Regions from separate parts of the Dactylosporangium sp. NPDC051485 genome, predicted to be linked through region 1. Evidence: riboswitches for the same ligand, from Rfam matches in the RefSeq annotation. Region 1 holds a riboswitch; each other region holds the start of a gene.
The links. Region 1 has a riboswitch for cyclic di-AMP ahead of AB0M46_RS01710 (hypothetical protein). Riboswitches for the same ligand answer to the same signal wherever they lie in the genome.
Positions count from the first base shown of each region.

Region 2: it holds a riboswitch for cyclic di-AMP, as region 1 does, so the genes downstream of both, AB0M46_RS13185 (NlpC/P60 family protein) here and AB0M46_RS01710 (hypothetical protein) in region 1, are expected to answer to the same signal.
Region 3: it holds a riboswitch for cyclic di-AMP, as region 1 does, so the genes downstream of both, AB0M46_RS25275 (C39 family peptidase) here and AB0M46_RS01710 (hypothetical protein) in region 1, are expected to answer to the same signal.

Region 1 is NZ_JBFAZW010000002.1:146,919-158,647, reverse strand. It holds gene dnaG (DNA primase) at 1-1,482, opposite strand, end outside; gene AB0M46_RS01730 (ElyC/SanA/YdcF family protein) at 1,588-2,421, shown strand; gene AB0M46_RS01725 (polyprenyl synthetase family protein) at 2,626-3,681, shown strand; gene AB0M46_RS01720 (SigE family RNA polymerase sigma factor) at 4,068-4,577, shown strand; gene AB0M46_RS01715 (hypothetical protein) at 4,574-5,548, shown strand; gene AB0M46_RS01710 (hypothetical protein) at 5,552-6,244, opposite strand; cyclic di-AMP (ydaO/yuaA leader) riboswitch at 6,526-6,665, opposite strand; gene AB0M46_RS01705 (GGDEF domain-containing protein) at 6,714-7,385, opposite strand; gene AB0M46_RS01700 (PAS domain S-box protein) at 7,389-8,276, opposite strand; gene AB0M46_RS01695 (FAD-dependent monooxygenase) at 8,354-9,517, opposite strand; gene AB0M46_RS01690 (TetR/AcrR family transcriptional regulator C-terminal domain-containing protein) at 9,584-10,510, shown strand; gene AB0M46_RS01685 (aldo/keto reductase) at 10,514-11,338, shown strand; gene AB0M46_RS01680 (peroxiredoxin) at 11,465-11,729, shown strand, end outside.
Region 2 is NZ_JBFAZW010000018.1:89,175-96,216, reverse strand. It holds gene AB0M46_RS13210 (Hsp70 family protein) at 126-2,801, shown strand; tRNA gene AB0M46_RS13205 (tRNA-Gly) at 3,308-3,378, opposite strand; gene AB0M46_RS13200 (pyridoxamine 5'-phosphate oxidase) at 3,388-3,894, opposite strand; gene AB0M46_RS13195 (MarR family transcriptional regulator) at 3,962-4,447, shown strand; gene dcd (dCTP deaminase) at 4,428-5,006, shown strand; gene AB0M46_RS13185 (NlpC/P60 family protein) at 5,053-6,006, opposite strand; cyclic di-AMP (ydaO/yuaA leader) riboswitch at 6,060-6,203, opposite strand; gene AB0M46_RS13180 (LamG domain-containing protein) at 6,315-7,042, opposite strand, start outside.
Region 3 is NZ_JBFAZW010000046.1:23,365-35,093, reverse strand. It holds gene AB0M46_RS25335 (GAF domain-containing protein) at 1-522, opposite strand, end outside; gene AB0M46_RS25330 (ADP-ribosylglycohydrolase family protein) at 655-1,530, shown strand; gene AB0M46_RS25325 (condensation domain-containing protein) at 1,544-2,776, opposite strand; gene AB0M46_RS25320 (PPOX class F420-dependent oxidoreductase) at 2,850-3,311, opposite strand; partial or broken gene AB0M46_RS25315 (LuxR C-terminal-related transcriptional regulator) at 3,367-3,534, shown strand; gene AB0M46_RS25310 (polyprenol monophosphomannose synthase) at 3,539-4,279, opposite strand; gene AB0M46_RS25305 (hypothetical protein) at 4,515-4,685, opposite strand; gene AB0M46_RS25300 (medium chain dehydrogenase/reductase family protein) at 4,844-5,866, opposite strand; gene AB0M46_RS25295 (TetR/AcrR family transcriptional regulator) at 5,924-6,466, opposite strand; gene AB0M46_RS25290 (hypothetical protein) at 6,543-6,845, opposite strand; gene AB0M46_RS25285 (hypothetical protein) at 6,937-7,065, opposite strand; gene AB0M46_RS25280 (methyl-accepting chemotaxis protein) at 7,137-8,948, shown strand; gene AB0M46_RS25275 (C39 family peptidase) at 8,964-9,695, opposite strand; cyclic di-AMP (ydaO/yuaA leader) riboswitch at 9,701-9,845, opposite strand; gene AB0M46_RS25270 (YbiU family protein) at 9,948-11,225, opposite strand; gene AB0M46_RS25265 (ROK family protein) at 11,324-11,729, shown strand, end outside.

The DNA.
Region 1 (11,729 bases):
GGTGTACATCTCGGGGCCGACCGCATCGAACATCGGCCCGGCGAGCGCCGGTTGCTGCAGCGCGAGCTTCAGCGCCTCCCGCTCGACGAGGGCCTCGGCGCTGTCGGGGGCCAGCGCCCGCCGCTGCGGCTGGGCCGGGACCGGGTCGGCCACGCCCTTGGCCGCCGAGGCCACCGAACGCTGCACGGTCTCCAGCTCCATGCCGAGGTCGCCGGCGAGCTTGCGGGCGTACTCCGGCCGAAGGGTCCGATCCTTGATCTTGGCGACCAGCGGCGCGGTGGCCCGCAGGGCGCCGACCCGGCCCTCGGCGGTGTCGAGGTCGAAACGCTGGATCACTGAGCGCAGCGCGAAGTCGAGCAGCGGCTGACGGTCGGCCACCAGGTCCCGCACCGCGGCGTCGCCCTTGGCCAGGCGCAGCTCGCACGGGTCCATGTTGTCCGGGCCGACCGCGATGAACGTCTGGGCCACGAAGCGCTGGTCGTCCTCGAACGCGCGCAGCGCCGCCTTCTGCCCGGCCGCGTCGCCGTCGAACGTGAAGATGATCTCGCCGCCGTAGCCGTCGGCGTCCATCAGCAGGCGGCGCAGCACTGAGATGTGGTCGCCGCCGAAGGCCGTGCCACAGGTGGCCACGGCGACCGGCACGCCGGCCAGGTGGCAGGCCATCACGTCGGTGTAGCCCTCGACGATGACCACCCGGCTCTGCTTGGCGATCTCGCGCTTGGCCTGGTCGATGCCGTAGAGCACGTGCGACTTCTTGTACAGCGGGGTCTCCGGCGTGTTGAGGTACTTCGGGCCGTCGTCGTCGTCGAACAGCTTGCGCGCGCCGAAGCCGATCACGTCGCCCGAGATGTCCTTGATCGGCCACACCAGGCGACGGCGGAACCGGTCGATGAGCCCGCCGGAGCGGCCCTCGCGGCAGAGGCCGGCGCTGGTCAGCTCCTGCGCGGAGTACCCCTTCTGGCGCAGGTGCTTGCTGAGGTGGTCCCAGCCGTCGGGGGCGAAGCCGCACCCGTAGCGCTCGGCCGCCTCCCTGCTGAAGCCGCGCTGGGCGAGGAACTCCCGGGCCGGCCGGGCGCCGGGGGTGCCCAGCTGCTCGGCGTAGAAGCGGGCCGCCTCCGCGTGCGCGGCGATCAGGCGCTGCTTCTGGCCGCTGGGGCGGATCGGGGCGCTGCCTGCCTCGACGTACCGCAGCTGCAGGCCCGCCCGCGCGGCCAGCCGCTCGACGGACTCCACGAAGCTCAGGTGGTCGTGGTCCATGAGGAACTTGATCGCGTCGCCGCCGGCGCCGCAGCCGTGGCAGAAGTACACGTTGCGGGCGGGTGAGACGTTGAACGAGGCGGTCTTCTCGTCGTGGAACGGGCACAGGCCCTTGAGGTTGCCGCCACCCGCCGAGCGCAGGGTCACGTGCTCGGAGATCACGTCCTCGATCGACGTGCGCTCGCGGACCAGGGCGATGTCCTCGTCCTTGATCTTGCCGGCCAACCGCCACCTCCCACCGGTCCGACGTCATACATCCTGCCTCGCGGCACCGACAATCTACGACTCGCGGGGCGGCGGGGCCTTGCCGGGCCGTGGCATGCTGCGCGCATGACTCCCCCGCCGTCGCCGCTGACCGATGAGCCGTCGCCGCCGGCGGACGAGCCGTCGCCGCCGGCGGGGGACACTGCGGCGCCGGCCAGGCTTGCGTGGTACCGCCGGAAATGGGTGGTGATCGCCACGCTCGGGCTCTCCCGGCGGCTGCCCGACGACCGGCGGCGCCGGCGGAAGGTGCTGCGGCGGCTCGTCGTCGCCGCCGTGATCGCGCTGGCCGTAACGCTCGCCCCGACCGTGTGGCTGCGCGCCTCGGCGGCCGGCCGGCTCGTGTCCGCCGACCGTGCGCCCGCCGCCGACGTCGCGATCGTCTTCGGCGCGCAGCTGGAGAACGGCGGCAAGGACCCGATGTCGTTCCTGCGCAACCGGCTCGACACGGCGGCCGCCCTGGTCGCCTCGGGCAAGGTCAAGGCGCTGCTGATCTCCGGCGACGCCCACGGCGGATCGGGCAACGAGGTCAAGGCGATGAGCGCGTACCTCGCCCAGCGCGGCGTCGACCCATCCCGGCTCGTGCTGGACCCGTATGGCCTGGACACGTACGACACCTGCCGCCGGGCCCACGACGTCTACGGCGTCAGCCGGGCGCTGCTGGTGAGCCAGGACGTGCACCTGTACCGCGCCGTCACCCTCTGCCGCGGGCTGGGCGTCGACGCGTGGGGCGTCCCGTCCGGATGTCATGGCTGCCAGCAGGTGACGATCTGGTACAACACGGCCAGGGACGTCGGGGCCGCCTGGAAGGCCGCCTGGGACGCGATCCGGCACCGGCCGCCCGCCGTCCAGTCGCCCCCGGACCCGGCGGTCGAGCGGGTGGTGGCCGCGCACACCGCGTAACGCAACGGGCACGGCCGCCGGGACGACACGCGGATTTTCGCGCGACACGCGCCGGACGGGCGACAGCCGATTTCGCCACACGGCCCGGCCCTCCCGGTTTCCGCCGTACGCGCCCGGCCTCCCCGGCATACTTGACCCCGGTCTCGACACGGCGACGCGAGGGTGGTGCAGCCCGGTGAGGGCGAGGATCGGACGGCTCGGCTGATGGTCATCGTGCTGCGCACCACGGACGACGTGCTGCGCTGGGCCGGCCGGATGGTCGACCCGCCGCTGCGCGCGGCCATCGGGCGGCTCCCGGAGCCGTCCCGCGAGGTCGGCGAGCTGCAGCTGGGACACCCCGCCAGGGGCAACGCCCCGGCCGCATGGCTGCGCAGCGCGCTCACCCTGGCCTGCGCGGCCGCGGTCGGCGGCGACCCGCACGACGCGGTGCCCGCCGCCGTCGCGGTCGAGCTCATGCACCACTGGTCGGCGATCCGCCGCGACCTCGTCGACGGCCGGGCCGACGGCGCCGCCTGGAGCGTGGTCGGCAGCCAGCCGGCGGCGCTGGGAGGCGAGGCGCTGCTCGCGCTCGCCTTCGACGTGGTGGCCACCGGCGACCCGACCCACACCGCCCCCGGCCGCCCCCGCCAGCGCACCGGCGCGCCGGGCCCGGACCGGGCGATGATGCGCGTGCTGGGCGACACCGTCCAGGAGCTCCTGCACGGCCAGCACGCCTGCCTGGCGCTGCGCGAGACCCGCCCCGACCCGGCCGAGGAGCGCACCGACCTGCTGCGCGACGTCCTGGCCATGGTCGAGCAGCGCACCGGCGCCCTCTTCGGCTGCGCCTGCGCCCTGGGCGCGGTGGCCGGCGGCGGGGACCCGGACCAGGTCGAGCGCCTGCGGCTCTTCGGCGTGCGCCTGGGCCTGGCCGTGCAGTTCGCCGAGGACCTCCTGGGCATCTGGGGCGAGCACGCCGGCCCGGGCCGCCCCGCCTACGCCGACCTGCGCCGCCGGCGGCACTCCCTGCCGGTCGCGGCCGCCCTGGCCGCCGGGGCGGACGAGCTGGCCGGCCTCTTCGACGGCCGCGGCCGCCTGAGCGACGCCGACGCGGAGCGGGCGGCCAAGACGATCGAGCAGTCCGGCGCCCGCGACTGGTGCCGGCGCCAGGCCGAGGAGCTGCTGTCGCAGGCCCTGCTGGCGCTCGACCTCGCCTCGCCCGCTCCGGCCGCCGTCGCCGAGCTGGTCGCCCTGGCCCGCCGCGCCGCCGCCGCGCCGAACTGAGGACACCGGCACGACGCGCTCCTGCTCGGCCCGGCCCTGGACGCTGCTGACGCGCAGCTCGGCGGCCGTTGGCCCGGCCGGGTCACTGTCCATCTCGACGCCGGCTACGACTGGGCAACCCGGGACCTGCTCGCCGGACGCGGCTGGCGCGGACGGATCGCCCGGCGCGGGAAACCCGCCCCGATCCAGACCGGCTGGCGCTGGGTCGTGGAAGCCAGCCACGCGTGGATGAACGAGTTCGGCGAACTCCGCCGCCGTACCGACCGCCGCGCCTTCATCATCGGGTTCTACCACGACCTCGCAGCTGCGTTCGTCACCGCCTGTCACCTCGCACCGAACCGTTTTCCGGCCCGGCGACGCCATAGAAGTGACGCGGGGAGGGAAACATGGCGGACGCCGTCGAAGAAGAGTTCCACGAGTTCGTCCGGACAAGGCTGCCCGGCCTGCGCCGCGCCGCCTATCTGCTGTGCGGCGACTGGACCCGGGGCGACGACATCGTCCAGCGCGCGCTCACCGATGCGTACGTGCGCTGGCGGCGCATCCGGCGGGCCGACAACGTCGACGCGTACGTGCGCACGATCCTGGTGCACCGCTTCGTCGACGAGCAGCGGCGCGGGTGGGCCCGGGTGCGGCTGCTGGACCGGCTGCCCGACGGGCCGGCCGAGGACGCCGCGCTGCAGGGGCTGCCGGCCGGGCTCGACCTGCGCGACGCCCTCGCCGAACTGCCGCCGCGCCAGCGGGCCGTGCTCGTCCTGCGGTTCTTCTACGACATGTCGGTCGACCAGACCGCGGAGGCGCTGCGCTGCGCGCCCGGCACCGTCAAGAGCCAGACCGCGGCCGCCCTGAGCGCCATGCGCAGGCGGTTGGCGCCGATCGACACGGGGAGTACACGATGAATGACCTCGACGAGGGGGCCGTGCGGGGCCTCATGCACGCCGGCGGCGAGGCGCCGCGGTCGCGGGTCGACCTGGCCCGGGTGGTCGCCGACGGGCGGCGGCGCAAGGCCCGGCGCGCGCTGGCGACCGGGCTGGCCGCCGCGGTCGTCGTGCTCGGGCTCACCGGGGCGGCGGCGGTCGCGCTGCGGCCCGCCCAGCCCGGCGCCGGGCCGGCCGCGGGGACATCGGGGTCGGCCTCGGCGAGCCCGGCGCAGACCCCGCGGACCCGGCGCTTCGCGGGCGGCTTCGACGAGGTGCTGGTCCTGCGCATCGCGCCCGGCTGGCTGCCGGCCGGGGTGCGCGAGCGGACCGACCGGACCATGTGGGCGGCCATGCAGTCGCTCAGCTACACCGACGGCCGCGACAAGGGAGGCGCCACCGAGTTCAGCATCACGCTGTACGCGCCCGGGCACCTCCCCCGCTGGCTCGACCCGGCCACCGCCGCGCGGCCCGGCGCGGGGCTCGCGGTCACCACCAGCCCCGCGCCCGCGCTCGGGGCCGGGGACGCGCGGTGGTACACCGTGGCCGCCGACCCGCACACCACCGGGCTGCTCTGGCAGTGGGCGCCCGGCGCGTGGGCCACCGTCGAGGGCAAGGCGCCCGGCCCGCCGGGCGAGAACCGGGCCATGTGGCGGCACATCGCCGAGCGGCTCGGCACCGACGGGCGCCGGGCCGTACCGGTCGGGTTGACGGTCGTCACGGCTGCGCCGGTGGCCCTCGTCGGCATGGACCGCGGCACCGACCCGGTGACCGGCGGGCCGCAGACGACGCTCGTGCTGGCCGACCACGCCTACGTGCCGCCGCCCAGCCGCGACGGCCCCGGCTACCGCGTCACGCTGCGGCCCGACGGGCAGGTCGACCAGGGCGGCCTCGACGCGCGGGTCGTGGCGATCGCGCGCGTGGAGGACTGGACGACCGACCCGGTCCCCTGACGCTCAGACGATGGCGGCGACCACCTGGGCGGCCCGGTCGGCGTGCTTCTGGTACGCCCCCGGGTACGCCGAGCGCTGCACCGCCTGCGCCGCCCGGGTGACGCTCATGCCCTGCCACCCCGACACGCGCGCCAGGGCGTTGTAGAACAGCATCGCCGAGTGGGCGGGGTTCATGAGCTCGGCCACGGTCCCCCAGCCCTGGCTCGTGCGCTGCTGGAACAGCCCGACCGAGTCGTGGTCCTGGGACACGCGGTCGTGCGGCAGCCGCAGCGATGCCGGCACCGCCGGGCTGGCCACGTTGTAGAGGTCGCTCTCCTGCATCGCGGTGGCGATCGCCACGACCAGCGCCTTGTCCGGCATGCCCTGGGCCCGGCCCTGGCGCACGATGACCACGGCGTTGTTCATCTGGGTCTGGTCGAGCCCGGCCACCGGGCGCGGCGGCCGGGGCGCGGGTGGCGGCACCGGGGCGGTCGGCTTCGGCGCCGGGGCCTGGACCTGGGCCTGGACCAGGGCGGCGGTGCCGAAGTCGGCCTGCGGCCGGATGTAGGAGATGTAAGAGATGTCGTAGGAGACGTCGTAGGCGTGGGCCGGCGGGGCGGCGGCCTCGGCAGCCACGGGCGCGGCCGGGGTGCCGGTCGAGCCGGTGGCCAGCAGGGCGGCGGAAATCGCCGCGACGGACGCGGCGCCGGTCTTCACGACGAGGCCGGACCGGCGATGTCTGGGACGAAACTGACGCGACAAAGGTTTCAAGAAAAGATTCCTCACGGACGCGGTGAAAAAACGGACGCTGCGCAAACGAACCGCGGCAAAAATGGGCGCGGCGAATCGCACGCCGGAAATGGGCGCGCGGGATCGGCGCGATTCCGTTGAGTACAAGGGATCGCGCGAGCGAATTCAGCGTGAAAGCGCAGCCAGGATCAGTTCCTGGCGCTCACCTGTCCGGGAGGGAACGAGGCATCGAGGTAGACCACGTGCAGAACTCCTTCCGATGCCGCCTACCGGGTTAGCTGACGGGTTCGGACGGGAGGATTCGCCCTACCGCGACTCGATCGCGGATACACCCCAAAACTGCGGTGGGTCCCCGGCCCGCAAAATTGCGGCTCGACGGCGACTGCCCGGTGGCACCAATTCGGCGCCCGTCGACCAAGCAGACCACCCGACCTTACTAAGCGGTTTCGGCCTCGGCCAACCGCAGCAACGGGATCCCACCCGGTGCACCCGTTCGCTCACCGATTGCCGTCACACGATTGGTCATCCGTTCGGATGACCCATTCGCGTGACGATGGCGCTTCACCTGGTACATCGCCTTGTCGGCAATGCGCAGCGCCGTGCCCGGATCCTCGACCGTATCGTCGATCACGGCCACGCCGACGCTGATCCGCACCCGCATCGCGCGGCCCTCGTGGGTCACCGGCGCGCAGACGGCCCGCTCCACCCGCTCGACCAGGGCGGCCCGCGCGAGGTCGTCGCCGACGTTCTCGATGAGCACCACGAACTCGTCGCCGCCGAGGCGCGCCACGGTGTCCCCCGGACGGACCAGCCCGGCCAGCCGTTCGGCCACCGCGACCAGGACCGCGTCGCCGGCGTCGTGCCCGAGCGTGTCGTTGACCACCTTGAAGTCGTCGAGGTCACAGAAGAGCAGCGCGCTGCGCCCCTGACCGGCCCGGGCCCGGCGGATCGCCGCGGCGAGCGGTGCGGCAAGCGCGTCGCGGTTGGCCACGCCGGTGAGCGGGTCGCAGGAGGCCCGGCGGACCAGGTCGGCCTCGTTGGCCTTGCGCTCGGTAATGTCCTGGACCTGCATGATGCCGAAGGACGGCGGCCCGGCCACCACCGACATGGTCTACGACACCCAGATCACCGCGCCGTCGCCGCGCACGCAGCGCACCTCGTAGTCGCGCACCGGCCCGCCCTTGCGGGTCAGGGTGCTGGCGGCGGCCAGCCGGGCCCGGTCGAGGTCGTCGGGGTGCAGCAGGTCGGCCACGCGCATCCCGACCAGCTCGGCGGGGTCGCGGCCGAGCAGCTCGCACAGGGCGGGGTTGACCCGGGTCAGCCGGGCCGGGGCCATCTCCTCCAGCCCGATCATGGCCATGCCGCTGCCGGCGCCGTCGAACGCCAGCCGGAAGGCCTCCTCACTGGCCGCGAGGTGCTGCCGCTCCCGCTGCAGCGCCTCGACCAGGTTGGCGTTGTCGATCGCGATGCCGGCCTGGGCGGCGAGCATCTCCAGCAGCTCGCGCTGGAAGGGCCCGGGGCGGCGCCCGTCGGCGGGCAGGTCGACGCCGAGGATGCCCACGATCTCGCCGCTGGTGGCCAGCAGCGGGGCGAAGAGGGCGTCGAGGGGGTGCCAGCGCTCGTCCTCGGGCACGCCGTCGGCGCCGGGCACCTCGTCGGGGATCCACGAGTGGATCTGGTCGCTGTAGCGCTCGTGCGGCAGGTACCGCAGCTGCCCCCACCACTCGGCCCGCTCCAGGTAGGAGTCGAGCTCGGCGGCCGGGTAGCGGGCGCCGAGCAGGGTGGCCCGGGCCTCGTCCGAGCCGGCCAGCGCCACCGCCTCGTAGACGCCGTCGGGGTGCAGGTAGTTGACCACGGCCACGCCGAAGCCGACGCCGTCGACCACCGCGTCCACGATGAGCTGCAGGGTCTCGGCCAGGGTCACGCCGGTGTTGATGCGGCCGGTGATGCGGTGCACAGCACGGATCGCGGCCATTGCCGTGTCCCGATCCGACTCCATGGCCCGTCTACCCCGCTCCGGCTGACCCTGCACCCCTACATCGACGCATCGGACCGGATCTGTAGTGAACCCTCGCGTCACCCCGGCAGGGCCAGGGCACCGGCCGCGCGCTTGGCCTCCTTCATCATCGCCGCCACGATGAGGTCACGCCAGGGCATGTACGGCAGCATCCGGATGCTCAGCGCCTGCAGCCGCGCGGCCCGCTCGGTCTTCGGCGCGAACCCGCGGGCCGGGCGCAGCGCGGCGCGCTGGTTGACCTCGACGAATCCGCGCATCGCGCGGTCGTAGGAGGACAGGTCCGAGCCGTCGGCGATCACCCGGGCCAGCAGGTAGGCGCCGGTCAGCGCCATCCCGGTGCCCTGGCCGGTCAGCGAGGACGGCGCGTAGGCGGCGTCGCCGACGAGCGCGACCCGCCCGGCGGTCCAGCCGTCCATGCGGATCTGGGCGTTGGGCGCCACGTAGAGGTCGGCGGCGGTCCGCATCAGCTCCAGCAGGCGTGGCACGACCCAGCCGCCGCCGTCGAAGGCCGCCTCGATCGCGCGCAGCCGCTGCGCGGTGTCGCGCGGGGGGACCGGGCCGCCGTACAGCAGCGTCACCTTCACCTCGTGGGAGCCCCGGTCCGTCTTCACGCTCACCACCCGCCCCGGCGCCGAGTGCACCAGCTGCCAGCGCTCGATGCCCAGCTCGTTCGGGGCGGTGAAGATCGCCGCGTTGCTGCCGAGGTGGTGGAGGTACGACTCCAGGGGCCCGAACGCCAGGGAACGCACCCGCGAGAAGATGCCGTCCGCGCCCACCACGAAGTCGAAGTCGTCCGCCCCGCCGCGCTCGAACTCCACCGCCACCCCGTCCGGGCGGGGCCGCAGCGCGGTGACGGTGTCGCCGAAGCGCCACTCGACGCCGGGCGGGACCGCGTCGTGCAGCAGCCGGCTGAGGTCGCCCTTCATGATCTCGATGTCGGCGGGGTCGAGCACACCGAATCCGAGCGGCAGCGTGGCGATCCGCCGCCCGGAACGGTCCACGAAGCTGGTTCCGATGGTGTCGGTACCGCGCCGGCGCGCCTCCTCCGCGATGCCCATGCGTTCGGCCACCTCCAGGGCCACGCCCCGGATGTCGACCGCATAGCCCCCGTCGCGGACGCAGGACGCCCGCTCGACCACCACGACCTCGCACCCGGCCCGGCGCAGCCAGTAGGCCAGGGCGTTGCCGGCGATGCTCGCGCCGCTGATCAGAACTCGCGTCATGCGTACACCGTACGAACACCTCCCGGCGCGCGTAACGACGCCGGCTCGGCGGTAGGGTGTGCACTAGTGCACGCCTACCAGCGGATCGTGACGCAGATCCGGGCCCGCATCGCCGCCGGCGAGCTGCGCCCGGGCGAGCGTGTGCCCTCCACCCGCGAGCTCATGCGCGACTGGGGCGTGGCGATGGCGACGGCCACCAAGGCGCTGGCCACGCTGCGCCAGGAGGGGCTGGTCGAGCCGCGCCCGGGCGTCGGCACCGTGGTCGCCCGCCGCCCCCGCGCCCGCCCCGGCGCGCCGTCCGAGGGCCCGACGCCACTGGAGCGCGCCGTTGGCACCGCGGTCGGGCTGGCCGACGCCGACGGGCTGGCCGCCCTGTCCATGCGCCGCCTCGCCGCGGCGCTGGGGATGCCGACCATGACGCTGTACCGCCACGTCGCCGGCAAGGAGGAACTGCTCCTGCTGATGACCGACGCGGTCTTCGGCGAGGCCCCGCTGCCGCCCCCGTCCGGCGACTGGCGGGCCCGGCTGGCCACCTCGGCCCGCCTGCAGTGGGGCGTCTACCGGCGCCATCCGTGGGCGGCCGAGGTCATGTCCTTCACGCGCCCGCCGCTGGCGGCCAACGCGATGGCCCACACCGAGTGGAACCTGGCCGCGCTGGAGGCGGCGGGCCTGCCCCTGCCGACGGCCATGCACGCCACGATGATGCTGGCCGGCCACGTCCGCGGCACCGCGATCAACCTCGAGTGGGAGGCCAACGCCGAGCAGGACACCGGCGTGGACAACGTGGAGTGGTTCACCGCGCAGGAGGCCCGCTTCGCCCGCATCATGGCCGGCGGGCGCTTCCCGGCGTTCCTCCGCCTGGCCGCCCTGGGCCCGGACGCGGTCGACTTCGAGCTCGACGCGCTCTTCGAGTTCGGCCTGGCCCGCCTTCTGGACGGCCTGAGCGTGCTGCTCACGCCCTTTGGACGGCCTGAGCGTGCTGCCTACGGTTGAGCGATGAGCACAGTCAAGCTGAACACCGGCCCGGAGATGCCCCTCGTCGGCTACGGCACGTACCCGCTCAAGGGGCGCCGGGCCACGGACGCGATCCTCGCCGCCATCGCCGCCGGCTACCGCCTGCTCGACACCGCCGCCTCCTACGAGAACGAGGACGCGGTCGGCGCCGCCGTGCGCGAGTCGGGCCTGCCCCGCGCCGAGCTGTTCGTCACCACCAAGCTGCGCGGCCGCGACCAGGGCCGGGACACCACCCGGGCGGCGCTGGAGGCGTCCCTGGAGCGGCTCGGCCTCGACTACGTCGACCTCTACCTGATCCACTGGCCCCTGCCGGCCGTCGGGAAATACATCGAGTCGTACGCCGTCATGGCCGACCTGCACCGCGAAGGCCTCATCCGCTCGCTGGGCGTCTCCAACTTCCTGCCCGAGCACATCGAGGCCGTCACCGCCGCGACCGGCCTGCGCCCGGCGGTCGACCAGCTGCAGGTCTCCCCGTCGCACTCGCGCCCCGAGCTGGTCGCCGCCGTCCAGGAGGGCGGCACGGTCGTGCAGGCGTGGAGCCCGCTGGAGCGCAACACCGGCGTGCTGGACGCCCCCGCCGTCACCGCGATCGCCGACCGGCTCGGCGTGACCGGCGCCCAGGTGGTCCTGCGCTGGCTCCTGCAGCGGGACGTCGCGGTGGTACCGCACTCCGGCGACCCGACCCGCCAGCGCACCAACGCCGACCTGTTCGGCTTCTCCCTCACCGCCGAGGACATGGCCGCCGTCTCCGCCCTGGACAAGGGCGTCCCGGTCAAGCAGGACCCAGCCGTCTGGGAAGAGTTCTAATCGCCGCCGGGCGGCGGATACGAGGGGCTGGGCACATTTTCTGGGCCGAAGAGCGCTGAGGGAACCTCGGCTGCGTAAGTTCATCTCCGACAGCAGACAAGCGCGAACGAAATGGAGCAGCAGACGATGAGCCTCACGATCGGTGACACCGCCCCCGACTTCGTGGCCGCCACCACTGACGGCCCGGTCAACTTCCACGAGTGGATCGGCGACTCCTGGGCGGTGCTGTTCTCGCACCCGAAGGACTACACCCCGATCTGCACGACCGAGCTGGGCTACATGGCGGCGATCAAGCCCGAGTTCGACCGGCGCGGCGTCAAGATCATGGCGCTGTCGGTCGACCCGGTCGAGAAGCACGCCGGCTGGGCCGCCGACATCGAGGAGACCCAGG
Region 2 (7,042 bases), on a different contig from region 1:
CCTCCGCGACCGGCTGCTCGCCCCGGCCCGCTGAGCCCGCAGCCGGTCGTGACCAGGCGCACAGGGTAACCGCTCCGGAACTCACGGGCCGCCCGGCGGGGGCCGCACCGCGTACGATCCTGGCCGTGACAGCTCCGTTGGCGGGGTCGGGGCATGCGATCGGTATCGACCTCGGGACTTCGAATACCGTGGCGATCCTCCGCTGGCCGGACGGCCGGACCCGGCCGCTGCTCGTGGACGGACGGCCCGTGCTGCCATCCGGGGTCTACGTGGACAGCACCGGCACCATCCACGCCGGCCGGGACGCCGAGCGGATGGCGCAGGTCGATCCGGGCGGATACGAGCCCAACCCCAAACAACGCATCGACGACGGTGCGGTGCTGCTGGCCGGGCGGGAGGTGCCGGTCGTGGACCTGCTCGCCGCGGTCCTGCGCGCGGTAGCCGGGGCGGCTGGCGAGGCGGTCGGGTTCCTGCCGCCGGCGGTGCTCACCTACCCGGCCGCGTGGGGCAGCCTGCGCCGGCAGACGCTGCAGGACGCGGCCACCCGGGCCGGCTGGCCGCAGGTCAGGCTGATGCCGGAGCCGGTCGCGGCGGCGCGGTACTTCACCGACGTCATGCGTCGGCCGGTTCCGTCGGGCGGGACCATCGCGGTGTTCGACTTCGGCGGCGGCACGCTCGACGTGGCGATGGTGCGCCGGGAGGCGACCGGGTTCACCGTCCTGGGCTGGGGCGGTGTGGAGGACCTGGGCGGACTGGACATCGACGCGGCGCTCGTCGCGTACCTCGGGCAGCAGCTCGAGCGCACCGAACCGGCGGTCTGGCTGCCGATCTCGCAGCCGACCACCGAACTCGACCGGCGGCACAGGCGGCAGTTCTGGGACGAGGTCCGGTCCGCCAAGGAGATGCTGTCCCGCGCGACCACGGCGTCGGTTGCGGTGCCCGGGGTGAGCGGCTCGTTGCACGTGACCCGCGACGAGCTCGAGACGCTGGCCCGGCCGCTGGTACGCCGCGGCGTGGCCGAACTGATCGCCACCGTCGAGCGCAGCCGGTTGACCCCGGCCGACCTGTCGGTGGTGTTCCTGGTCGGCGGAGCAAGCCGGATCCCGCTGGTCGCGCACACCCTGCACACCGAACTCGGGGTGGCGCCGACGATGCTGGAGCAGCCGGAGCTGCCGGTCGCGGAGGGTGCGCTCGCCGATCTGATCGCCCAGACCGCGCCGCAGCAACCGCGACCGCTCCGGCAGCCGCCCGCTCCGGCGCCGACCACGGGCATGTTCGATACCCGTACCGGCATCTCAACGTCGGGCGTGCCGCATCAGGTACCGCTGCAACGCCCACCGATGCCGGTCATGCCGGTGTCCGCCTATCCCGCGCCGGCGCCGGTCTCCGCTACGCCGGTGTCGCCGGTGTCGCCGCGGCCCGTGCCGGTCATGCCGCCGCCCGCGTTTCCTTATCAGCGCCCAATGCCAGTGCCGCCGCCACCACCGCGCCGGCGCAACGGCGGCAAGACGGCGCTGCGCGTCCTGCTGATCCTCACTCTCGTATTCGGATGCATGGGCGGCGCCGTCTACGGGCTCTGGCAGGTGATCAAGCCGAAGCCCACCTTCCAGACGCTGTCCCAGACGGCCTCGATCCAGGTCGAGGGCATGACCGAGACGGACTTCGCCACCGCGTTCCTCACCGAGAAGAAGGCCCACACGGTCACCCAGATCGGCCGCGCGGTCGACGTGGCGACCCTGGACTTGAGCACCTCGACCACCAAGCGCAAGAAGGTCGGCGACGCGGCCAAGTGGAGCCAGGCGCTGATGATCGGCGACTACATCGTGGCACTGGCCGAACCCGAGAACGGCAAGCGCCAACTCGTCGGCGTCAACAACATCGACGGCACCGAGTGGACGTCCGCCGTGGGCGCCGACGGCATCCTGATGGCCGGCGACGCCCACCCGTCGACCGGCAGTGCCCTACCCCTGCTGTGGCTGGACCGCAAGACCAATCAGATGTCGCGAATCTCCTCGGTCACCGGCAAGGTCGCCTCCGGCCTTGGCACCACAACGATCGGCCTCCCCACTGGCTGGCGGCTGCTCGGCCCCACCAACACCACCACGAACGTTGTCCTGGTGGCCGCCGGCGGCGCCGTCTGGGACATCGGCGCCAAGGAACCCAAGAAGGTCGCCGACATCCCCGACACCGCCCCGGTCGGCCGGGTCGGCTTCGACGGCCTCGTGTACGCCAACCAGCAGACCGAGTATCAGGTCAGCACCGTCACCGCCTCGAACAGCAACCCGCAGCCCGGCTTCCACGGCCCGGCCAACCGCTCCCCGGTCTGGATCGGCGGCTGCTCCAAGGGCAGCGACCTGTGCGTCATCGACCAGGTCGGCACCGACGAGTCCACCCGCGAGTTCGCCCGCTACCGCTCCGGCTCCACCGCCGAGCAGGTCTGGCGCGTCCCCGCCCCCGACGTAGACCTCCGCCGCCCCCTACAGTCCCTGGGCGGCGACTACAACGACCGCTACCTGATCGTCAACACCACCAAGGGCGGCACCGTCTACGACACCCGCGGCACCACCGTGGCCAGCCACGAGGGCGCCCTGGTCGGCATCGACACGAACCGCGCCTTCGTCTTCACCGGCACCCTGGGCACGAAACCCGCGCCGGTCACCCTCCACGGCCTGGACCTCGACAACAAACTCCGGACCAGCCTCGGCACCCCGACGATCCGTTCGGCCGGCTGCGGGTGGACCTCGACCAGCCTCATCTGCCCCGGCGCCAAGGACTACACCATCTGGAAGTACGCCAAGTAGCCCGGACCACCCACGGCTACCAGCTCGCGGTCCATCGGTACCAACCGCCGCCGAGCGATCGGAACCTGGGCCCTCGAACGACCCCGTGTTCGACTCCGCAGTCGGCCCGACCGGCAGGTACGCGAAGCGGCGTTCTCGAAGAGGTTTGCCGTGCCCTTCGTAGAAGACCGTGCCGCCAGGAACCCAGCCACGGCCAGCGACGCGATTCCGCTGGCCGCACGCCTCACCGATCTGCGTGGACCCGTCAGAGCGACCCACCAGTCCGCACCCACGGCACGCCGTCGCCCCACGCCGAGGCCCTGGACCCGGCCACGGGTGACCGTCACGAAGGATTGCGACGGCACCCAGACGCGCCAGGCGTCAGCCGGCAGGAAAGTGAAGGTGCTTGGTGCGTAGCAACCACGACCGCGAGCACCACAGATCGTGGGGTCTGGGGCTCGGGCCCCAGGAGAAAAGGCGAGGACCCCCGGTCCACGCTTTCCGTGGACAGAGGGCCCCTAGGTCCGAGCGGGTGAAGGGAATCGAACCCTCACTGTCAGCTTGGGAAGCTGATGTTCTGCCATTGAACTACACCCGCGAGCGACGCCTACTGTACCGAATCCACGGGCTTCGTGCACGGACCATTCTGGCGAGGTTTCGGGGGGAGTCGGGTTTTGGGCTTCCAGACGGTGTGGGTTGCGGTGGTCGGGGTGTCGTGGTGGACCAGGAGGGCGACGTCCACCGACAGCTCGTACAGCCGCCAGTCCACCCTCGGCGCGGCGCGCATCGTGGTGGCCAGGGTGCTCATCAGCTCCAGGTCGGAGACCGGGGTGGCGTGGCCCGAGAGGTAGGCCTCGTCGTCGGAGTCCTCGGGCGGGAAGCTGTGCAGGCAGTAGCGGCCGTCGCGGTCCAGGTCGTGGCGTTTCGGGGACGGCAGGACGAAGCAGAACAGGCCGGCGGGGGTGATGACCGGGGACACGGGGTGGATGCGCGGGCCGCCGTCCGGGCGGACCGTGGCCAGGTAGGCCAGGCCCGGACCGTACTGGCAGACGAGCTTGTGGATGGCCGCGGCCAGGTCCGGCTCGGCGGCCGCGAAGTCAGCCCAGGTTGCCATACAGTCGACGCTACTCGAACATGTGTACGAGGATTGCCAGATTTCCCGAAAGAGGCAAACTGAAGCGGTGAGCGGAGCGGAGGAGCTGATCGCCCTGCTGCGGCAGTTCAACGTCGAGGCCGATCGGTTCGTGGACGTGTTCGTGCGGGCGCACGGGCTGCATCGCACCGACATGAACGCCGTGGCGCATGTCTGGCGGGCGGCGGAGGAGCGTGAGCCGCTCACGGCCGGGGAGCTGGCTCGGCGGCTGTCCCTCTCGCCGGCGGCCACCACGGCGCTCCTGGCGCGACTCGAGCGGGCCGGGCACATCGAGCGCCGGCCCGACCCCGCCGACCGGAGACGGATCGTGCTGCACATGCGACCGTCGGCGCGGGAGCTGGCGCACGCGTTCTTCGCGCCGCTGGGGGTGCACCTGCGGGCGGCTTTTTCGCAGTACACCAGGGAAGAACTGGACATCGCGGCAAATGTGCTGCAAAAAGCTCTCCAAGCCACCACACAAGCTGCCGACGAGGCGGCACCGTTAACCTCAGAGGGTGCTGCTATCCGACCGTGACCTGTACAAGGAGCTCGAGGGCGGCCAGCTGCGCCTCGAGCCGTTCGATCAAGCGCTGGTGCAACCGTCCAGCATCGACGTGCGGCTCGATCGGTGGTTCCGGGTCTTCAACAACCACCTGTACACCCACATCGACCCCGCCATCCAGCAGGACGAGCTCACCTCGATGGTCGAGGTCGGCGACGGCGAGCCGTTCGTGCTGCATCCCGGCGAGTTTGTGCTCGCCTCCACGCTCGAGGTGATCACGCTCGGCGACCAGCTCGCCGGGCGGCTGGAGGGCAAGTCCAGCCTGGGGCGGCTCGGGCTGCTGACGCACTCCACGGCCGGCTTCATCGACCCGGGCTTCTCCGGGCACGTGACGCTGGAGCTGTCCAACGTGGCGAACCTGCCGATCCGCCTGTGGCCGGGGATGAAGATCGGCCAGCTGTGCATCTTCCGGCTGTCCTCGCCGTCGGAACACCCGTACGGCTCGGCGGTCTACGGCTCGCGGTACCAGGGGCAGCGCGGGCCGACGCCGAGCCGCTCGTGGCAGAACTGGAAGACCTGGCCTACGCAATAGCGCTGACGCAGTGAAGAGGGCGGGTCCCGAAGGACCCGCCCTGTCGCTAGGCGACTCTGCCGTACCCCGAAATCGGCTCTGCATCGATCTTTTTCATCTGCACCGGTTGGCTGGGATTCGGTGCGTGGACCATCCAGCCGCCGCCGACGTAGAGCCCGACGTGGTGGTTGTCCTTGTAGAAGAAGACGAGGTCGCCGGCCTTCAGGTTGGCCCGGGAGACGCGGGTGGTGTCGTCGTACTGCCACTGTGTGTAGTGCCGCAGCGTGTACCCGGCCTGCTTCCAGGCGTACAGCGTCAGCCCCGAGCAGTCGAACGTGTTCGGGCCCTCGGTGGCCCACACGTACCTCTTGCCGATCTCCGAGCACGCCACCTGGGCCGCCTTGGCGCCCGGGCCACCGGTGTACTCGAACGGGCAGGCTACCGGCCGCAGGTTCCCCGTGCCGCCCGACGACCCGTAGGCCTTGGTCCGCATGTCGTTGAGGTTCTTGATCTCGGCGTTGATCTGGGTTTCCTGCTGCGCCATCGCGGCCTCTTGCTCGGCCTGCTTGGCGACCAGCTCGTCGATCGGGCCCTTCTGGGCGTCGTACTGCCGCTTCGCGACGAGCACGTCCTTGATCCTGTCCTGCTCGTCCTTGGCCAGCATGTTGAGCATCGTCATCTGGTCGATGAACGTGTCCGGTGAACCGGTGGTGAGCATCGCGTCGAGCTTGGAGAAGCGCCCGTTCTTGTACTGCATGACCGCAAACGCGCTGACCTTGTCGAAGGCCGCGTCGACAAGGGCCCGCAGCGGCGCGATCTGCGCCTCGAGCTGCTTCTGCTTGGTCTGGTTGGCGGCGAGCTCGATCTTGAGCTGATTGTGCTGCTCGATGATCGGCTCGATCTGGTTCCACTTGTCGTCGATCTGCTTTTCGATCTCGCCCGGCGTCGGGTCCGCGTGGGCGCCCCCTGTGATGCCGATCGCGAGAGACAGACCGCCGAGGGTGGCAACGAGGAGCCGCACCAGACGACTGGGCCGCCTCGTCCACCTCAGATGGGTCTCCACCGAGGAGCTACTCCTTCTTCCCTGACCGCCTACCGGGTTAGCTGACGGGTTCGGGCGGGAAGGTCGCCCTACCGCGCGCTCAGGTGCACGACGCGGATTCACCCCGGTTGGGACGCGTGGGTCCCCGGCTCGATTCGACTCGGCGGTGTCAGGCCGGCGCGCCGTTGGTTGGCGCGGACGTCCGGCCCCGACGGGAATTCACGTTAAGGGGGCCGGGTTCCCAGGTTCAAGGGAGTGTGCGATTCCTGTCCGATTTGTTCCGAAAATCACGCGAATCGAGTGACGTAGACGTCGTCGATTACGCCGACGAACTGATCATTGTTCGCACTGGTCCCCTTGCCGCCAATACACAGTGGATCGTCATTCACAATGGACAGTGACGAAGGAATTGCGGTGCGTCCCACCTCGACGCCGTCCAGAGCCACCGTGAGCAGCGCGTTACCGCGCGTGCACGCCAGCCGGTGCCACCGCCCGTCAGCGACGGACCGCGATGCGAGCGCTACAAAAATGGTAGCCGAGGCAGTGCCGACAATCACGCAACTGGGCCGCCCGGCCTCGCCGTCGACCTGCAACTTGAACTGACTGCCACCGACCGAGAACCCTTTCTGCACGACATTGGCGCCCTTGGAAGTCTCATCGGGCCCGATGAGCACGCTGGCCCCATAGGTGAAGGCGCCGCGGCCCGGATTGAGAAACCCGACGGGCCCGCTCTGCAGGATGGCGCGCGGACAACTGGGAGCCCCGTAATGTGCACATTTCTGGGGAAATCGGACGGCGAGTCCGCCGTCGTGCGGCACCATGGCGAGCTCCCCGCCCTCGGCCTGCCGGGAATGCAGCGACCCGAGCCCGCTGTCGAACGTGTAGCGCACGGCGACCGGGGCGCGACTCGGCGACGGCGACGGCGACAGGCTCCTTGCGGGCGCCGATCCGTGGCCGGGCGACGGCGGCCGCCGCAGGGGCTGGCCTACCCGATGGTCCTGGGGGCGCAGGGCCA
Region 3 (11,729 bases), on a different contig from region 1:
GTCGGGCGGCGCGCTCGCGCTCATCAGCTGCAGCCGCCGGGCGCACCGGGCGGCGAAGCCGTCGAGAAGGTCCAGCTCATCGATGCTCCAGGCCCGGGGCCGCACGTCGATCGCGCCCAGCGCCCCCACCACGTGACCGTCGCGCCCGTGCACGGGGATGCCGGCGTACGCGGCGGCGGCCAGGTCGCGCACCGCGTCGCTGGAGTGCAGGACTGGGTCGCGGCGCACGTCGCTGATGGCCAGCCGGGCGCGGGCGCCGATGACGTACTGGCAGATGGACCTGGCCAGCGGGGTCTCCCGCCGCTGCTGCCACAGCTCGGGCAGGCCGACGGCGCCGGGGAGGATCTCGCGGTACCGCTCGATCAGCACCAGCAGCACGACCGGCACCCCGAGCGCCCGTCCGGCCCGCGCGACGAGGTGATCGAACCAGGGGTGCGGTGCCGCCGGCAGTCCGGTCGCCGCTACGGCGCGTAACCGTGCCGGATCGCGCACGGCCGCCTCGGTGCCCAGCACATCGATCATGGCACCTCCGGCTTCTCGGGCATCGTGCCCGCCGTACCTCTCCGGTGTACCGCGCGGAGTGTTTGTGCTGGTATCGGCCACACGGACGGGCCTGTGCCAATTGTGTGCAAAGGCATAAGATGAACGGCCGACATGACCGACTTCTCGCTCTGCACCGACAGCCTTGACGGCCTCAGCGTTGGGGACGCGCTGGGCGCCCAGTTCTTCGTTCCCGGCACCAAATTGTCGGACCTTTTCGACGGTACCGCACCCGCAGGCTCCTGGCCGTGGACCGACGACACCGAAATGGCCACCGTGCTCGTGGCCGAGCTGCGCCACCCCGGCCCGCTGGACCCGGACCGGCTGGTCCGGGCCTTCGCCGACCGGTTCGACCCGTATCGCGGCTACGGCGGCGGCGCGGTGGTGACCCTGCGCCGCGTCCGCGACGGCGAGCCCTGGCGCAGCGTCGCCCGCGACGCCTTCGACGGCGTGGGCTCGATGGGCAACGGCGCCGCGATGCGGGTCGCCCCGCTGGGCGCCCTGCACGCCGGCGACAGCAAGACCGCTGCCCTGGAGGCGATGCGCTCGGCCGAGGTGACCCACGCGCACGCGGAGGGCATCCTGGGCGCAGTCGCCGTGGCGGTCGCCGCCGCCGAGGCCGGCTGGGCCCGCCTGGTGCGCAACCGGCCCACCCCCGCCGAGCTGCTCGACGCGGTCCTCGGCTACCTCGTCGACGGGCAGGTCCGCGACGGCGTGCGGCGGGCCCGGCGGCTGCTCGGGGCGAGCGCCGGCGAGGCCGCGTACGAGCTCGGCAACGGCTCCCGGGTGCTGGCCCAGGACACGGTGCCGTTCGCGCTGTGGGTCGCCGCCAACCACCTGACCGACTATCCGGCCGCGGTGCTCGCCTGCATCGAGGCGGGCGGGGACATGGACACCACGGCGGCCATCGCCGGCGGGATCGTGGCCGCGCACACCGGCCGGGCCGGCATCCCGCCGCTGTGGCTGGAGCAGCGCGAGCCGCTGCCCTGAACCCGCCGCCGGCCTACACCAGGTCCTCGATCGTGCGGGCGATCGCCTCGACCTCGTCCGGGGCGAAGCACGCGGTGTCCGCGTCGAGCATCAGCCGTACCGCCCTGAACCGTTGTTCCTGCACGTGGTCCACGTGCAGGAACAACGGTTCGGTCGGCCCGGGCGGCGGGTCGGACCAGGCCACCGTGCCGGGCCGGCCCGTGCCGAAGGCGTCGCCGAACGCGGTCGCGGCGGTCGAGCGCCGGTCGTTGAAGCAGGGCGTCGGCGGGGCGTCGAGGGCGAACGGGTCGTAGTAGGCGTGCTTGCGGGCCGGCAGCGCGGCCCGGGCCACCGCCGCCACCGCCGCGTCGAACCCGCCGGAGACGTCGGCGGCGCACAGCCCGAGCTGGGTGATCGGGCTGACCACGCCGGACAGTCCACTGCGGAACCGGTTGGACACCACCTGCCGGGCCGCGACCGTGCCGCGCCCGGCGACCCGGCCGATCGCCGTCAGGTAGGCGGCCAGCAGCACGGTGGACTCGTCGACGCCGGTGCGCGCGGCCGCGTGGGGCAGCCGGGCGGCGAGCCGGGGCGACTCGAGGACGCACTTGCGGTACCGCGGCCCGTCCACGACCCGTGGGCCATGCGCGTCCAGGCCGGCCGCGTGCCGCTCCCAGTGGCGCAGCGCGCCCGCGTGCTGGCGCACCCCGGCCGGCGACGCCTGCCAGTCGACGATCTCCAGCGGGGTCAGCCCGGCGACCGGGCCGGCCACCCGGCGGGTGACCTCGTCGACCATGACGGCCGCGCCCAGGCCGTCGGTGACCAGGTGCGGCATGATGGCGACGAGCCAGGCCGGCACGCCGCCGCGGCAGATCACGGCCATCCGCACCGGCCAGTCCCGGGCCAGGTCCGGCTCGGCCTCGCGGTAGGAGCGCTCCACCGCCACGGCGACCTCGGCCGGGTCGGCCCCGCCCGCCTCCACGACGTCGAGGCGGGCCACGCCGGCGTCGGCGACCACCTGCGCGGGCGGCCCCTCGCCGCGCGGCCGCAGCCGGGTGCGGAAGGCCTGGTAGCGCTCCATGGTGTAGCGCAGCTCGGCGGCGACCGCGGCGACCGTGGTGCCCCCGGCCACGGCGCGGTGCCCGCCCATCGGCATCCAGGAGTGCTCCCGGAGCATGGCCTGGTACATCGCGCGCTGACCCCAGGTCAGCTCGGCCTGTCCGGATCCCGTGCCGGCGAACGGGACATCGACGTGGGTGACGTCCATCGGCCCAGGATCGGCACCGATCGCGCGGCCCGCAAGACTTGATATTTCGGCCGGGATCGGGTTCGTCCCGCGCTCACGCCAGCCGGGCCGGGAAGCCGCCGGTGGCCAACGGGCCCCACTGCTCGATGGTGATCCGCAGCAGCGACTTGCCCTGGGCCCGCATCGCCTCGCGGTACTCGTCCCAGTCCGGGTGCTCGCCGGCGATGCTGCGGTAGTACTCGACCAGCGGCTCGAGCGCCTCGGGCAGGTCGAGCACCTCGGCCACGCCGTCGACCTGGACCCAGGCGTCGTTCCACTCGTCGGACAGGACCAGCACCGAGACCCGCGGGTCGCGGCGCAGGTTGTGCACCTTGGCCCGCTCCGGGTAGGTCGACACCACGATCCGGCCCTCGCCGTCCACCCCGCACGAGACCGGGGAGGCCTGCGGCCGCCCGTCGGCGCGGTTGGTGATGACGATGCCGTGATGGCGCCGGCCCAGGAACTCCAGCAGTGCCGCGCGGTCGACCCGGTCGTTGGTCGCGATCTTTCGTGCCATGGGTCGACCGTACCCGGATCTGGTTCTCAGGAGGGAGGACGCTGCGGGGGTGCGTGAGGTCGCCCGCGGCCGGTCCAACGCCGGGATCGCGGCCGCGCTGTTCGTCACCGAGCACACGGTGAAGACGCACGTCTCCAACCTGCTGTCCGAGCTGAACCTGCGCGACCGCGTCCAGGCGGTGGTGTCGGCCTCCGAGTCCGGCCTGGTCCGGCCGGCGAGCTGAACGGCTACTGGGACGGGCGGCGGCCGAAGATCAGCTTCCACGGCATGAGCGCCGACTCCAGCTGCACCTTCAGGCTCATCTTGGACGCGCCGTGGGTGCGGTCGGTGAACCGGATCGGCACCTCGGCGATGCGCCCGCCCGCGCGGACCGTGCGGTAGTTCATCTCGACCTGGAACGAGTACCCGTTGCTGCGGATCGAACCGATGTCGATGCGCCGCAGCGCCGAGGCCTTCCACGCCTTGAACCCGGCGGTGGCGTCGCGGACCTTCATCCGCAGCAGCGTGTCGACGTAGAAGTTCGCCCAGGCCGAGAGCGCCTTGCGGTGCCACGACCAGTCGTCGGCCACGGACCCGCCCGGCACGTACCGCGAGCCGAGCACGACGGCGACGCCCTCGTGGCGCAGCGCCTCGATCATCGCCGGAATCGCCGACGTCGGGTGTGACAGGTCGGCGTCCATCTGGACCACGATGTCGGCGCCCTCGTCGAGCGCGCGCTGCATGCCGGCCACGTAGGCCCGGCCCAGCCCGTCCTTGACGGTGCGGTGCAGCACGCCGACCGGGACCGCGGCCTCCACGGCCAGCTTGTCGGCCACTTCGCCGGTGCCGTCGGGCGAGTTGTCGTCCACGACGAGCACGTGCAGTCCCGGCAATTGCAGCGCGGTGAGCTCGGCGACGAGCTCCGGTAGGTTCTCCCTTTCGTTGTAGGTCGGCACGACAACCGTGATCTTCTGCAACTCGTCTGGCACTGATAATCCCCTAGCGCACCGGGCGCCGATCGAAGGCTCGCTGGTCCATGACTATTTGGGCGGATCCGTTCGTACGTTGCACGATATCGGACCGGCCCCACGGGGCCGTCACGACGGCAGGCTAATGGCGTTGGCCAGCTCACGCCACCACATCGCCGCATGCCCGTCCGCGATCCGGTTACGCATCGGTCACTGCCATTACCCAGAAACCATCGCTCGTACCGCGGGGAAGGCGTCAATACCGCGACACCACCACGGTCCGCCGAAGGTCCTCGGCGACGCCGTCGGTCCCGGCGGCGACCGCCGCGACGCTCGTCACGCTGCTGTTGATCTGGTTGCCCCGGCCCGAGGAGCCACAGCGCTGTCGTCCGTCGTCCCGGCGGCCCAGGCCGGAAGTTGAGCCCAAAGGGCCATCGCGCTCAGGCCGCGCCGAGTCGGGCGAGCGAGACGTGGCTGTCGGAGTTGAGACAGTCGGTTCGGGGTTGCGGCGACATATTCCGGCTCAGGGGGCGAGGGTGGTGCCGGACTCGGGCAGCCGCATCGGCTCGCCGGCGTCAAGGGGGCTCAGGGGACGAGGATGACTTTGCCGGTGACCGTGCCGGACTCGGCCAGCCGCATTGCCTCGGCGGCGTCGCGCAGCGGGATGCGGGCCGCGACCTGGGCGCTCAGCGTGCCGTCGGCGAGGCGGGCGAAGACGCGGGTGAGGTCCTCGCGCATCCGGGCCTGGAACGCCGCCGGGCGCCACTTGCCACTCCACAGGCTGTAGAAGGACGCGCGGCGGCCGTTGGGCAGCGCGTTCCACCACAGCAGGCGGGCGAGCAGGGCCAGCACGGGCAGGCGGGCGTTGCCGGCGTCGTCGCGGGTGGCCGCCGTGCCGTATGAGACCAGGGATCCGCCGCGGGCGACGAGGCGCCACGAGTCCGCGATGCCGGGGCCGCCGACGTGGTCGAACACGGCGTCGTAGCCGCCGGGGGACAGCACCCGGGCCCGCGCGGCCAGGCCGGGGGCGCGGTAGTCGAGGGGCTCGGCGCCCAGCGCGCGCACCGTGTCGTGGTGGCGCGGCGACGCGGTGCCGACGACCCGGATGCCGTCGTGCCGGGCCAGCTGGGTGAGGGTGGAGCCGACGCCGCCGTTGGCGCCGTGCACGAGGATGGTGCCGCCCGGGCGGACCCTCGCGACGCGGTACAGCATCTGCCACGCCGTGATGCCGTTGACCACGACGGTCTCGGCGGCCGCCGGGTCGACCCCGTCGGGCACGGGGACCAGCGTGGCGGCGTCGAGCAGAACCGCGGTGGACCAGCCGCCGGTCTTGGTGACCGCCGCGACCCGGGCGCCGAGCAGGGCCGGGTCGACGCCGGGACCGGTCGCCTCGACCCGGCCGACGAGGTCGTAGCCCGGGGTGAACGGGAAGGGCGGCTGGTCGTAGTACTTGCCGCGGCGCATCTGCTGCTCCGCGAAGGACACGCCGGTGGCCTCGACCCGGACGAGGGCCTGGCCGGCGGCCGGGGCGGCGAGGTCGCGGTCGCGCACGAGCAGGCCCGCGGGCTCGACGATGCCGGGAAGGACGATCTCGGTGGCGGTGTGCATGGGGTAGCCCTCCTCAGTTTGTATGTGTGCACTTGCGCCACGAAGACGGCGCCGGGGTCACGGCACGTGGCGCATCCCCTCGGTCAGGGCGCGGGCCCACGACTCGTCGACGCCGTCCAGCCCGGCGGTGACGATGAGGTGGCACAGCTGCCCGTAGGCGACGAACTCCTGGATCTGGCGGTCCGTGGCCCCCGCGGCGCGCAGGAAGTGCACGAGCCGCTTGTAGCCGGCCCGCACCGCCGCGCCGACCTCTGGCACGTCGCTGACGCTCTGCGCGTGGACCTGCAACAGCAGCAGGTCGCGGTCGGCGATGAGGTCGGCGTAGGCGTCCCCGATGGCCTCGAGCAGCTTCGCCGGCTCGTCGGTGCCGGCCCGCTCGGCGGCCGCCTCCAGCGTGGCCATGATCCGGTCGTAGCAGGCCTCGACGGCCGCCACGAACAGGCCCTGCTTGCCCGAGAACAGCCGCAGGGCGTAGGCCTCCGAGATCCCGGCCGCCGCGGCCACGGCCGTCACCGGGGTCGCGTGGTAGCCGTTGCGGGCGAACACGGACACGGCGCGGTCGAGAACGGTGGCCCGGCGGGCCTCGGCGGTACTACGCATGTAAGTCAGTACACACTTACAAACTTCCGGTGTCAACCCGCGGCCCGGGGGTTGCGTGGCGGAGCGTCCCGGACGGTCAGCGCTGGGGGCGGGGGAGGCCGGGCGGCTGCTCGGCCCGGTCCTGGGCGGCCATCGCGGCCATGGCGGTGTGGTAGCGGGCCCGGTCGATCCGGCCGGCGAGCAGCAGCCGGACCGCGTCGCGCTCGAACCGGTCGCGGCGGCGCTGGGCGGTGCGGGCCAGCCACAGGGCCAGCCGGGGGCGGTAGCGGTCGTCGGCGGCACCGCGGGCCCGCAACGCGATCAGGTGCATGACGACCAGGGCGAGGTACCCGCATATGGCCAGCGCGGCGACGCACAGGGCGGCCACTTCCGGGCTCACGTTCGTCCTCTCCCTCGCTCGCGTTGCGGCGCGGTGCGACTCCATCGACGAGAGTAGGCGGTTCGTGCCCGCCCCGGCGGTGATTTCCCGATCAGCGCACGGGTATGCGCCGGGTGAGCGGGCCGCAGATCACCGTTGGGTGGCCCCCGCCGACCTCGGCCGTCACCGCCCGGCACCGCGGGCCGGCCGGCAGGTCCTGCGGATCGGGCGCCAGCGGCATACCGGGCACGATTGCGGCAAACCGTAAAGGCGGTGCCGGGCGTGCCGATGGCCGGGTGGAGGGGTGTCGGCATGCAGGAAACGCAACAGCGCAAGGGGCGCTCGCTGCGCGCCCGGGTGTACCTGGTGGTCGCCGTGTGCGCGGTGCCGGCCGTGATCGGCAGTGCCGTCGGGCTCGGCCAGACCCACGACAGCGTGGTCGACCTCGACGCGCGGTCGGTGCGGCCGCTGGCCGCGCTCGGCGACCTGCGCGACATGGAGGGCGACACCCGGGTGCAGGTGTGGGAGTACCTCGCCGCCGCCCCGGCCGACCGGCAGGCCATGCGGGCCGACATCGCCCGGACCGACCGCAGCGCCGACGCCGACATCGCCGACTACCTCGCCACGCACGCCGGGGCCGGCGCCGATCGCGAGCGGCTCATGGGCGACTTCGCCGGGAAGCTGCACGCCTGGCGCGCGGTGCGCGACCAGCAGGTTCTGGCCGCCGCCGACGCCGGGCGGCCCGACGCGGCGTACGCCGCCGCCGGCGGGGCCCTCGCGGACGCGAACGAGGCCATGGCCGGCCCGCTCGACAAGCTGTTCACCGCCGAGGTCTCCGCCGCCAGGGCCCGCGTCGATGCCTCCAACCGCGGCTACACGCGGGTCCGGTTGCTCGTCACCGGCATCATCCTGCTCGGGCTGGGCCTCGCGGTCGCCGCCGCGCTGCTGCTGACCCGCTCGGTGCTGGCCTCGGCCCGGCGCATCAGCGGCGTGCTGCACGCCGGGGACCGCACCCGGCGCATCGGCGCGAACCCCGACGCCAGCGAGATCGGCGACCTGGGCCGGCAGCTGGACCGGATGTTCGAGGCGATGCAGGAGCAGGAGGAGCACCTGCAGCGCGAGCGGGCGGCCAAGGAGGCCCAGCTGGTGCGCAACACGGTGCGCCAGCAACTGGCCGAGCAGAGCACCCGCCGGCGGGCCGGGGAGATCCTCGAACGGACCAGCGGGGCGGTGCTCACCGAGCTGCGCAACGTCATGGCCCAGGCCGACGCGGTGCTCGGCGCGGCCGACTCGATCGAGCGGCAGGCGTCGTCGGCCTACGAGGTCACCCGTACCGTCGTCGGCCGGGCGTCCACTGTGGACACCGTCGTCGGCGCGGTCAACGCGAGCCTGGGACGGGTCGACGGGATCGCCACGCTCATCGCCGGCATCGCCGGGCAGACCAACCTCCTCGCGCTCAACGCGACCATCGAGGCGGCCCGGGCGGGCGCGGCCGGGCGCGGCTTCAGCGTCGTGGCCGGCGAGGTGAAGGCCCTGGCCTCGAAGACCAAGGACTCCACCGACGAGATCGCCACCACGGTGGAGGCCCTCGGCGCCGACGCCGCCGCGATGGCCTCGGTCATCGCCGACATGAGCGACGGCGTGGTCTCCGTCGGCGGCGTCACCGCCGAGCTCAACGACGTCTCGGTGCGCCAGCGCGACGCCGTGCACCGGCTGGTGCAGAGCGTCCGCGAGGCGGTCGGCCGGGTCGAGGCGCTCAACCAGGTGACCGACCGCCTCGAACGGCGCCGGCACAGCCGGGCCGCCGTCGAGGGCCGGATGACGATCCGCGTCGGCGAGCGCAGCCACGACGTGGAGCTGCTCGATCTGAGCATCAGCGGCGTACGCTGCGCGGTCGTGCCGCAGTGGCACGCGAGCGTCGGCGGCCCGGTCGAGCTGACCCTCGAGTTCGGCACCGACCGCATCACGGCCCGCGGCCGCGTCGTGCGCCTCATCGACGGCGAGTACGGCGAGGAGGCCGGTATCGAGTTCCAGCAGCTCGACCCGGCCGCCCAGGCCCGTATCGACACGTTCCTGGGGCATCTCCTGCGCCCGGAGCAGGCCCAGGAGATGCTCACCGGGTGAGTGTTGCCGCGAGCGCTACGCCGAGTAGCCGCGGGCGGCGATCCAGTTGGCCATGTTCCAGGTCGACATCCAGTAGGTGCGCGAGCCGAACATGCCCGACGGGTCGGCGACCTGCACCGCCCGGCCGCGGTCGCGGTAGCCGACCAGCGTGATGTAGTGGCCGCCGGAGAACTCGTGGTAGACGCCGCTCTCGTCGGTGGCGCCGCCGACGATGTTGGCCACCACGGCCCGCCCGCTGCTCATCGCCGCGACGGCGTCGCGCTGCAACTGCTCGGCCTGGGCGCCGGTGGCCTGCTGGCCCGGGATCCAGCGGGTGCGGTACTCGTCCTTGCCCAGCACCCCGTTCATCGCCCGGGTCACGTCGGCCGCCGAGTTCGTGCCGTTGACCGTGGTGCCCAGGCGGGCGGCGAGGTCGCCCTGTGACAACGCGACGCCCGAGGAGGTCAGCGCCATGCGGGTCGAGGCCGGGCCGCAGTAGTAGTAGTTTGGTTGGAACTGGAAGTCATAGTCGACGGAGTGCGCCTCCGGCGAGGTCAGCAGCGGGTCGGGGGCCGGCGGGTCGGCCGGTTTGCCGGGCGCGGCGGTGGCCAGCGCGGGCGCGGCCGCCTTGGCGGTGTGGGCGTCGGCGGGTTCGGACGTCTGGTGGAGCACGGCGGCCGTCGTCACCGTGGCGGCGAGCATGGCGGCCGAGCCGATCAGCGCGGGGACCGGCCGCCGGGTCAGCGTGCCGAGATCTGGGTAGCGCACAGCGGAACTCCTTCCGGTGCCGCCTACCGGGTTAGCTGACGGGTTCGGGCGGGAAAGATCGCCCTACCACCGGACCGTGAGGGCCGGTGGATTCACCCCGGGACTGCGATGGGTCCCCGGCTCGCCTACGCGACTCGGCGGATCGGGGCCGGCGCCACCCGTTCGGGGGCAGAGGGTCCGGCCCGGACGCCGCGACATTACTGATCGGTATCCGGGCCGGGAACGGGGGTCCGAAATGCTGCGACCTGGCGGTCAGGCGACGGCGAGATCCATGCCGCGGCGGCCGGTCGGGTTGAGGTCGGCCAGCTGGAAACGATCCGGCCAGGCACGCTCGTAGTGCTCCTCCGGGAAGTCCGACGGGCTCGAGCCGGTCTCGAAGGCCGCCCGGACGTCCGCCGCGTAGCGCTCGTTGCGCGGGCACCACGGGGCGGCCGGGATGTACATGACGTTGCCCCAGCCGCGCTGCCGCCGCACCGGCGCGACGCTGTGGATCATGTCGCTGTGCCACCACACGGAGTCGCCGGCGCGCACGTCGGGGATGCCGGCCAGCGCCCGCACGAGCAGCGGGTGCCAGCGCTCGTTGGCCGGGAAGACCTGGTTCACCGTCACGCCGCACATGTCGTCCTCGGGCACGTCGGACAGCAGGGGGCGCAGCATCAGGTACGCCATCGCCGCCGGGATGGGGACGGTGTGCAGGACGCCCTGGTCGTGGTCCATGTCCGACAGTGCGGTCCAGCCCTGGAAGGTGCGGAAGGCCGAGCACATGGTCGTGCCCGGGTACTGCGGCCCGTCGGTGCGGTAGGCCGCGTCCCAGGGGTCGTAGGCCTCCACCGAGCCGTCGAACAGGTGCCGGAACGCCCGCTGGTAGGACTCGGTCATCCACAGGTCGAGCGTCCCCGGGTCCAGATGCGGGTTGAGGCCGGCCGAGTCGGCGCCCTCGGGCCGGCGGCGGATGCGGTCCGGGTAGAGCGAGTCGCGGTCCGGGTCGAACCACCGGACCCCTTCCGAGTCGTACTTCCACTGCCGGTTCAGGAACGCCTGCACGCGCGCCATGCGGTCGCTCGTGCGGGCCTGCATCTGGGCCGGGGACCAGTAGATCGGGTAGATCTCGGGCCGCGAGCCGACGGTGCCGAAGAAGTCGTCGCCGGGGCCTCGGTACTGCTCGAAGAAGCGGTTGCCCTCGACGTACTCGACGATGTTGCGGTCCCAGCCCAGCGCCTCGTCGCGGTCGAAGTGCCCGCGCACGACCACGCAGCCGCGCCGGTGTAGCAGCTCGGCCTGCCCGGCCGGGACGGTGCCGGCGGCGATGTCGGCGTAGTCGATGACCGGCCAGACCTGCTCGCCGCGGGCCCGCGCCGCCTCGATCTGCTCGACCTCGGCCTCGACGCGCCGCTCGACCGCGGCGAAGACCTCCTCGACGGTGCGCCCGGACGCCGCGATGCGGGCCCGGATCGCGGCCTTGACCTCGCGGATCGCGCCGGGCAGGTCCGCCGGCGTCTCCTCCCAGTGCGGCAGGGCTGGTGCAGACACGGCCGCCCCCCTCTCGTTCTAGTCAGGACTCCTTATTTGTATCTCGACGGTACGCACCCGCCCCACTTCTAGGCAAGACTCCTGACTAGAATCCGTATGTGGACGTTGCCAGGCCCTCACTGGAGCTGGTCCGCTCGCTGACCGACGAGCACGTGCTGCGCGCGCTGATGCGCCACCGCCGCCTGACCCGGGCGGAGCTGGCCGCGCAGACGGGGCTGTCGAAGCCGACGGCGGGGGAGAGCGTGCGCCGCCTGGCCGAGCGCGGCCTGGTCACCGACACCGGCGAGCGCACGCCGGGCGGCCGGGGGCGGGGGCGGGTCGGCTCCTACTACGCCTTGACCCCGGCGGCCGGCGCCGCGCTGGCCGTGTCGATCGCGCCGAGCGGCGTCACGGGCGAACTGCTGGACGCCTACGGCGACGTGATCGCCCGCGCCCACCGCACGCTGGGGCGCCCGGCGGTCTCCGAAAACGTGGGCGCGGCCCTGGCCGAGGTCGCCGCCGAAC